DNA from 2 places in the Pseudomonas sp. H1_F01 genome. Region 2 is predicted to be linked to the other one. Evidence: predicted binding sites of a transcription regulator. Region 2 holds the regulator's gene; the other holds the start of a gene.
What was found. Region 2 encodes FliA, which starts transcription of late flagellar genes. Its sites were predicted from a motif close to CTAAAGTTTNNNNNNNNNNNGCCGNTAA; they were not measured.

Region 1 (4,420 bases), 2.7 Mb from region 2:
CCCACCGACCAGGTGTTTTTGCTTCAGGAAGCCAACCGCCCGGGAGAATCCATGCCGGCCTTCGAGGACGAGCACGGCACCTACATCATGAATGCCAAGGACCTGCGAGCCGTGCAGCACGTCGAGCGCCTGGCGCGCATGGGCGTGCATTCGCTGAAGATCGAAGGGCGGACCAAGTCGCACTTCTATTGCGCGCGCACCACCCAGGTGTATCGCCAGGCCATCGATGACGCGGTGGCCGGCCGGGAATTTGATCGCAACCTGATGACCGACCTGGAGTCCCTGGCCCAGCGCGGCTACACCGAAGGTTTTCTAAGGCGCCATGTGCACGACGAATACCAGAACTACCAGAACGGCAGTTCGGTGTCGGAGCGCCAGCAGTTCGTCGGCGAACTGACCGGCGAACGGCGCGAACGCCTGGCCGAAGTACGGGTGAAGAACCGCTTTGGCCTGGGCGATCACATGGAACTGATGACCCCCAAGGGTAATTTCCACTTCGACCTGCATCAGTTGCAGAACGTCAAAGGCCAGGGCATCGAGGTGGCACCGGGGGATGGGCACGTGGTGTACGTGCCGATTCCGGATGCGGTGGATCTGCGGTTTGGGTTGTTGATGCGCGATGTGCGTGAGCCATAGCCCCTGTGGGAGTGAGCTTGCTCGCGATGGCGGTGCGTCTGCCAAATGAATGTTGGCTGATCCAACGCTATCGCGAGCAAGCTCGCTCCCACAGGGTTTTGTAGCGGTTTGCACCTGTGAAGCACGGCAGAAACTGCCGAAGGCTGCGATCCTTCTTTCTCGATAAGACCCGGTTGCCCAGGTGAAAACATCTGGATCGAGAGCAAAAGATCGCAGCCTTCGGCAGCTCCTGCCGCGATGGGATCAGATCCGGAACTGTCCTACCAGCTTGCCCAGGCGCTGGCCCAGGTCGGCCAGGCTGCGGGAGGTCTGGGCGCCGAGTTGGGTTTCGTCGGCGACGCTGTCCACGGCCACGGCGATCTGATGCACGCTGCGGTTGATTTCCTCGGCCACCGCGGTCTGTTCTTCGGCAGCGCTGGCGATCTGGGCGTTCATCGAGTTGATGGTGCCGATCAACTGCGCCATGGTGTCCAGGGAGGCACCCGCCTCGTTGGCCCGTTCCGAAGTGCCCTCGCCAGCCTCACTGGAACGGCGCATCGCTTCCACCGCCGCATGAGTGCCTGATTGCAAGCGATCGATCATGCCCTGGATTTCCTGGGTGCTCTGCTGGGTCCGGCTGGCCAGGGCCCGCACTTCATCGGCCACCACCGCAAACCCACGCCCCGCCTCGCCGGCACGCGCGGCCTCGATGGCGGCGTTGAGAGCCAGCAGGTTGGTCTGCTCGGCAATCGAACGAATCACCCCAAGCACGCTGACAATCGAAGCCACGTCCTGCTGCAGGCTGTCCAGGGACACGCCACTGCTGCGGATATCGTTCACCAACGCATGAATCTGCTGGATGCTGCCGGCCACCACGCGCTTGGCCGATTGTCCTTCCTCGTCGGTCTGCTGGGCCGCGACGGCGGCGCCCTGGGCGCTGCGGGCGACTTCCTGGGCAGCCGAGGACATCTCGTTGATCGCCGTGGCGACCTGATCGGTTTCGTGGCGCTGGCGTTCCATGGCCTGCTCGGAGCGCTGGGCCTGCTCGGAGACTTGCGTCACCAGGCCGGTCAGTTGCGAGGTCATGTCGGTGATCTGCCGCACCAGGCCGTGGATCTTGTCGACGAAGCGGTTGAACGAACCGGCCAGTTGGCCGAGCTCGTCCTGGCTGGTGATGGTCAGCCGACGGGTCAGGTCGCCCTCGCCCGCGGCGATGTCGTCGAGATTGTCTTTCATCAGGTGCAGCGGCCGCAGGATCGTGTTGGCGAGCACCAGGCCCACCACCGCAATCACCAGCAACACCACCGCGGCGATCCCGACGATGCTCAATATCACGCCTTGCAGGCGATCGTGGACCTTGGTTTCCACCAGCGCGACCTGGGCTTCGATGCCGTCCAGGTTGACCGAGCTACCGACTGCCAGGTCCCACTTGGACAGGTATTCGGTGTAGCCAAGTTTGGGCACCAGGTCTTTGCTGCCGGGCAACGGCGAGCTGTATTCGAGGTAGTGAGTCCCGTCCTTGGCGACTTTCACCAGGTCGCGGTTGACGTAGACACCGTTCGGGTCGCGGTTGTCCTTGAAACTCTTGCCAACGCCATCGGGGCTGTTGGCCTTGAACAGACGAATGGTCTCGGAGTCGTAGCCGAAGAAATAGCCATCCTTGCCGTAGCTGATGTTCGACAGCAGCTTGATCGCCTGGGCGCGCGCTTCATTATCGCCAGGCGCAGCGGCATCGTAGAGCGGCTTGATGGCGGTCAGGCCCACCGCTACGTAGTTCTGCAGCGTGGCCTTGGCCTCGCTGAGCAGGCGCTCGCGGGTTTGCTGGACCTCTTTGCTAGCTTGCTCCTTCAAGATGAAAGCCGTGGTCAGGCTGATGATCACGGCGGACAGCAATACCGGCAGTATCGCAAGGGACAGGACTTTAGCCTTCAGGCTCAGGCGCATGCTGTTCACTCTTGTTGGTGTTATTGGCGTGGTTAGCTGTATTAACGGCACCGCGCGGCAAAACTGTAGGACAAGGTGAACAGGGTCTAAGAGAAGGGTCGATCTTGAGGGCCCCTTCGCGAGCAAGCTCGCTCCCACAGGGATTGGTGGTGTCCACAACTCTTGTGTTCACACCGATCCACTGTGGGAGCGAGCTTGCTCGCGATTGAGGTAACTCGGTATTGAGGTTACAAGACCATCGCCGCCACCCAACCAAACACCAGCAGCGGCAGGTTGTAGTGGATGAAGGTCGGGACCACGGTGTCCCAGATGTGATGGTGCTGGCCGTCGATGTTCAGGCCCGAGGTCGGGCCCAGGGTCGAGTCCGAGGCTGGCGAGCCGGCATCGCCCAGGGCGCCGGCAGTGCCGACGATGCAGACGATCGCCAGCGGGCTGAAGCCCAGTTGCAGGCACAGCGGCACGAAAATCGTCGCCAGGATCGGCACCGTGGAAAACGACGAGCCGATGCCCATGGTTACCAGCAGCCCCACCAGCAACATCATCAGCGCGCCAATGCCCTTGTTGTGGCCAATCCAGGCCGCCGAAGACTCCACCAGGCTCTGGACTTCACCGGTGGCCTTCATCACTTCGGCGAAGCCTGAGGCCGCGATCATGATGAAGCCGATCATCGCCATCATCTTCATGCCTTCGGTGAACAGGTCGTCAGTCTCGCGCCAGCGCACCACCCCCGACAGCGAGAAAATCAGGAACCCGACCAGGGCACCGATGATCATCGAGTCCACCAGCAACTGCACCGCGAACGCCGCCGCCACCGCCAGCCCGGCCACCATCAGGCTCAGCGGGTTATAGCGCACAGCCACTTGCTCGACCCGGGCAATCTTCTTCAGGTCGTAGACGCGCTTCTTGCGGTAGGAGAACAACGACAGCAGCAAGCCAAACACCATGCCCAACGCCGGAATGCCCATGGCATGGGTGACGTTGATGCCGCTGACGTCCACACCGCTGCGGGCGATGTTGGCCAGGAGGATTTCGTTGAGGAAGATATTGCCGAAGCCCACCGGCAGGAACATGTAGGGCGTGATCAGGCCGAAGGTCATGACGCAGGCGATCAACCGGCGGTCCAACTGCAACTTGGTCAGCACATAGAGCAGCGGTGGCACCAGCAGCGGGATGAAGGCGATGTGGATTGGCAAAATGTTCTGGGAGGCGATCGCGACCGTTCCCAGCAGACCGATCAACACCCATTTGACGCCCGTGCCACCCGCGGCATCCTGGCGATCCACCAGGGCCAGGGCTTTGTCCGCCAGGGCATGGGCCATGCCGGACTTGGCAATCGCCACGGCGAAGGCACCGAGCAAGGCGTAGGACAACGCCACTGTCGCACCGCCACCCAGGCCGGCGTTGAACGCCTTGAGCGTTGCCTCGATTCCCAGGCCACCCGTCAGGCCACCCACCAACGCACCGATAATCAGCGCGATCACCACATGCACGCGGGCCAGGCTGAGCACCAGCATGACGCCAACCGCGGCAATTACTGCATTTATCATCATTACCTCAAAGCACAGCGATGGAAAGCCACCGGACAAAAAGGTCGCGACTTTGCAGCAAGCGGCGGCAAGCTGCAAGGGCCGTGGGGCGGGTTTTCAAGTCTCGCCCCCCTGTATGAGGGGGATTTGTGGGAGCAAAGCTTGCTCGCGATGACGTTGTCACCTACAACACCTGTGCTGGCTTTAAAAATGCTATCGCGAGCAAGCTTGCTCCCACAGGTTCGCCCCACATACAGGCGGTGCCATGAATAGCTGTCAGCGCTTGGGCAACTCGATCACCACCTTCAACCCACCCCACTCGCTGTCGTCCAACG
Region 2 (4,420 bases):
CTCGCCGGCCTCAACCAGGAAATCCTGAAGGATCTCTTCATCGGCGCCGAAGCTCATTAATGGCTGCTCCTAAAACAGGGCTAAAACTCAGAATCCAAGGCTGGACAGCAAATCGTCCACATCGTCCTGACCGGACATAACGTCTTCTCTTTTATCGGCATGAATCTGCGGACCTTCACCCTGAGAGAGATGTTTTTGTGGATCTTTTTCAGCAAGCATCGCTTCACGGTCGTGTTCGATGCCTGCAAAGCGGTCTACCTGGCTGGCCATCAACACCAGTTTGAGCAGGTTACTTTCCACTTCGGTGACCAGTTGGGTCACACGCTTGATCACCTGGCCGGTCAGGTCCTGATAGTCCTGAGCCAGCAGAATATCGTTGAGGTTGCTTGCCACCGCGCGGTTCTCGGTGCTGCTGCGCGCCAGGAAACCGTCGACCCGACGGGCCAACTCCCGAAACTCTTCGGCGCCGACTTCGCGCCGCATGAACCGACCCCAGTCGGTGCTCAAGGCCTGGGCTTCTTCGCTCAGGCCGTTGACCAGGGGCGTTGCGCTTTCCACCAGGTCCATGGTGCGGTTGGCCGCGGCCTCGGTCAGCTTGACCACATAACCCAGACGCTCGGTGGCGTCGGTGATCTGCGAGACTTCCTCGGCCTGCGGCATATTCGGGTCGATCTGGAAATTGACAATCGCGCTGTGCAATTCACGCGTGAGCTTGCCCACCTCCTGATACAGACCGCGGTCACGGGTCTGGTTGAGCTCATGGATCATTTGAACCGCATCGCCAAAACGACCTTTTTCAAGGCTGTCGACCAGTTCGCGGGCATGTTTTTTCAGGGTCGATTCGAAATCACCCATTGAAGATTCGTTATCCATAGCTCCCCCGTGGCGCCGTTAACCGATGCGTTCGAAGATTTTTTCAATCTTCTCTTTCAACGCCTGGGCCGTGAAGGGTTTGACCACATAGCCGTTTACACCGGCCTGGGCCGCTTCGATGATCTGCTCGCGCTTGGCTTCGGCAGTGACCATCAGCACCGGAAGATGCTTGAGTTTTTCGTCGGCACGCACCTGGCGCAACAGGTCGATACCGGTCATGCCCGGCATGTTCCAGTCGGTGACCAGAAAATCGAAGTTGCCACTGTGCAACATCGGGAGCGCAGTGGTCCCGTCATCTGCTTCGGCCGTGTTGGTGAACCCAAGGTCACGCAACAGGTTTTTTATGATCCGCCGCATCGTTGAGAAGTCATCAACGATGAGGATTTTCATGTTCTTGTCCAATTCGACCTCCAAGCAGTCTTAAACGCGCCCAGCACCTGGACGCGCCATTTCAATCAATCCGGCACAACACTCGACAACGGTCTGGAGCACCACGGATGGAGACTGGCACAGCACCTGCCAGGCCAGCCTCGTTCGCAGTGTCCCCACACTGCCTGTCAACGCGCTCGCCACTCCCCCAAACGCCCCCGCAAACGGGCCGCGCACTGGCTGTGTAACTGGCTGACCCGCGATTCGCTGACCCCCAGGACCTCACCGATTTCCTTGAGGTTCAGCTCTTCGTCGTAGTACAGCGCCAAGACCAGCCGCTCACGCTCCGGCAAATTGGCAATCGCTTCCGCCAGCGCGCTCTGGAAACGTTCATCTTCCAGGTCACGCGACGGCTCCATGTGAGCACTCGCGTTATCCTCGTGCAGCCCTTCATGTTCGCCGTCCTGCAACAGGTCGTCGAAACTGAACAGGCGGCTGCCCAAGGTATCGTTCAAAATCCCGTAATAATCGTCGAGACTCAACTGGAGTTCGGCCGCAACCTCGTGATCTTTAGCGTCACGCCCGGTTTTAGCTTCAATTGCCCGAATTGCATCACTGACCATGCGGGTATTGCGGTGTACCGAACGCGGCGCCCAATCGCCCTTGCGGACTTCATCGAGCATGGCACCGCGAATGCGAATACCGGCATACGTCTCGAAACTCGCGCCCTTGCTCGCGTCGTATTTGTTCGACACTTCGAGCAGGCCGATCATGCCCGCCTGGATCAAGTCTTCAACCTGGACACTGGCCGGCAACCGCGCCAGCAAGTGATAGGCGATACGCTTGACCAGTGGCGCGTAACGCTCGATCAATTCGTATTGGGCGTCCCGTGCCGATTTTTTATAGAGATGGTTGTAACCGCTGGCTGTCATAGCACGGGCCCTGCTGTTTGTTGCACAAGACGCTCGACGAAAAATTCCAGATGCCCGCGAGGGTTGGCCGGCAGTGGCCAGGTATCGACCTTCTGGGCGATGGCCTTGAACGCCAGCGCGCATTTGGAGCGTGGAAAGGCTTCATAAACGGCACGTTGCTTCTGGACGGCCTTGCGTACGCTTTCGTCGTAAGGCACTGCGCCGACGTATTGTAGGGCGACGTCCAGGAAGCGATCCGTGACCTTTGTCAACTTGGCGAACAGGTTGCGTCCTTCCTGCGGGCTCTGGGCCATGTTGGCCAGGACGCGGAAGCGGTTCATGCCATAGTCGCGGTTAAGCAACTTGATCAGGGCATAGGCGTCGGTGATGGACGTCGGTTCGTCGCAGACCACCAGCAGCACTTCCTGGGCCGCGCGGACGAAACTGACGACCGAGTCACCGATACCGGCTGCGGTGTCGATCACCAGCACATCGAGGTTGTCGCCGATGTCGCTGAAAGCCTGGATCAGGCCCGCGTGCTGGGCCGGGGTCAGGTGAACCATGCTCTGGGTGCCTGAGGCAGCCGGCACGATGCGAATCCCGCCCGGCCCCTGCAACAACACGTCACGCAGCTCACAGCGCCCTTCAATCACGTCCGCCAGCGTGCGTTTGGGTGTAAGCCCCAACAACACGTCGACGTTCGCCAGGCCCAGGTCGGCGTCCAGCAGCATGACCCGTCGGCCAAGCTCTGCCAGAGCCAGGGACAAGTTCACTGACACGTTAGTCTTCCCGACGCCACCTTTGCCGCCGGTCACCGCGATCACCTGTACGGGATGCATGCTGCCCATGTTCGTTCTTTACCTTGTCTTACTTAGACGGAGGCCACATTACTGGCTGCGCGTTCGCATACGGAACAATGCATGGCAGACCATCGATGTAGGTACAAAAAATATTCATGATTACCTCAGCCGACCTGCTTGGTCGGGCTGTGGTAGATATCAGCGAACATATCAGCCATGGCTTCTTCGCTGGGTTCTTCCTGCATTTGCACACTCACGGCACGACTGACCAGTTGATGACGGCGCGGCAGATGCAAATCATCCGGGATCCGCGGCCCGTCGGTCAGGTAGGCCACCGGTAATTCATGACCGATCGCCAGGCTCAACACCTCGCCCAGGCTTGCCGTTTCGTCCAGCTTAGTCAGGATGCAGCCGGCCAGCCCGCAGCGTTTGTAGCTGTGGTATGCGGCGGTTAGAACCTGTTTCTGGCTGGTGGTTGCCAACACGAGATAATTTTTTGACTTGATACCGCGTCCGGCCAGGCTTTCGAGCTGCATGCGCAGGGCTGGATCGCTGGCTTGCAGGCCTGCGGTATCGATCAGCACGACGCGTTTGCGCAGCAGCGGCTCCAGCGCCTGGGCCAGGGACTGGCCCGGATCCACATGGGTCACCGACACATTGAGGATCCGGCCGAGGGTCTTGAGTTGCTCCTGGGCACCGATGCGGAAACTGTCCATGCTCACCAGGGCAATGCTCTGGGCGCCGTACTTGAGTACATAACGGGCGGCGAGCTTGGCCAGGGTGGTGGTCTTGCCCATGCCGGCAGGACCGACCATGGCAATTACCCCGCCTTCTTCCAGCGGCTCGACTTCCGGGGTCGCGATCATCCGCGCCAGGTGCGCCAGCAACATGCGCCAGGCCTGGCGAGGCTCTTCGATACCATTGATCAGCGCCAGCAGGTCCCGGGACAACGGGCCGGACAGGCCGATGCGTTGCAGGCGACGCCACAGGTTGGCCTGGGCTGGACGGCTGCCTTGCAGCTGGTTCCAGGCCAGGGAGCCGAGCTGGACTTCCATCAGCTCGCGCAGGCTGTTGAGTTCAAAGCGCATCGAGTCCAGGGCGCGCGGATCGACACCCCGGGCAGGCGCCGCGGGCGCCGGCTCAGGACGACGCGGTTCGGCGTGGGCCTGCTCGATCAGCGGTTCGGCAGCCGTCAACGGCAGGCCGGCCGTCAGCGGCTGACCGGCGAACAATTGACGATTGGTGCCTGCCGCGGCCTCGCCTTCACTGCTGCGCAGGCTCAACTCGGCCTGGGCGCTGGCGATGCGCGATTGAGTCTTGCGCAGCTCATCTTCGAGTTCCATGTTCGGAACCCGCGGGGCCAGCGCAGACAGTTTGTAATCCAGGGCCGCCGTCAGCTCGACACCGCCGGCGATACGACGGTTGCCAATGATGGCTGCTTCAGCGCCCAGCTCGTCACGAACCAGT

Region 1: the regulator FliA is predicted to act here: its motif matches at 2,601-2,628, upstream of AB4O09_RS10645 (methyl-accepting chemotaxis protein).

What each region holds. Positions count from the first base shown of each region.
Region 1 is NZ_CP162823.1:2,318,366-2,322,785, reverse strand. It holds gene trhP (prephenate-dependent tRNA uridine(34) hydroxylase TrhP) at 1-636, shown strand, start outside; gene AB4O09_RS10645 (methyl-accepting chemotaxis protein) at 880-2,559, opposite strand; gene AB4O09_RS10640 (Na+/H+ antiporter family protein) at 2,787-4,103, opposite strand; gene AB4O09_RS10635 (sensor histidine kinase) at 4,362-4,420, opposite strand, start outside.
Region 2 is NZ_CP162823.1:5,037,362-5,041,781, forward strand. It holds gene AB4O09_RS22685 (chemotaxis protein CheA) at 1-57, opposite strand, end outside; gene AB4O09_RS22690 (protein phosphatase CheZ) at 88-873, opposite strand; gene AB4O09_RS22695 (chemotaxis response regulator CheY) at 892-1,263, opposite strand; gene fliA (RNA polymerase sigma factor FliA) at 1,431-2,174, opposite strand; gene fleN (flagellar synthesis regulator FleN) at 2,171-3,001, opposite strand; gene flhF (flagellar biosynthesis protein FlhF) at 3,118-4,420, opposite strand, start outside.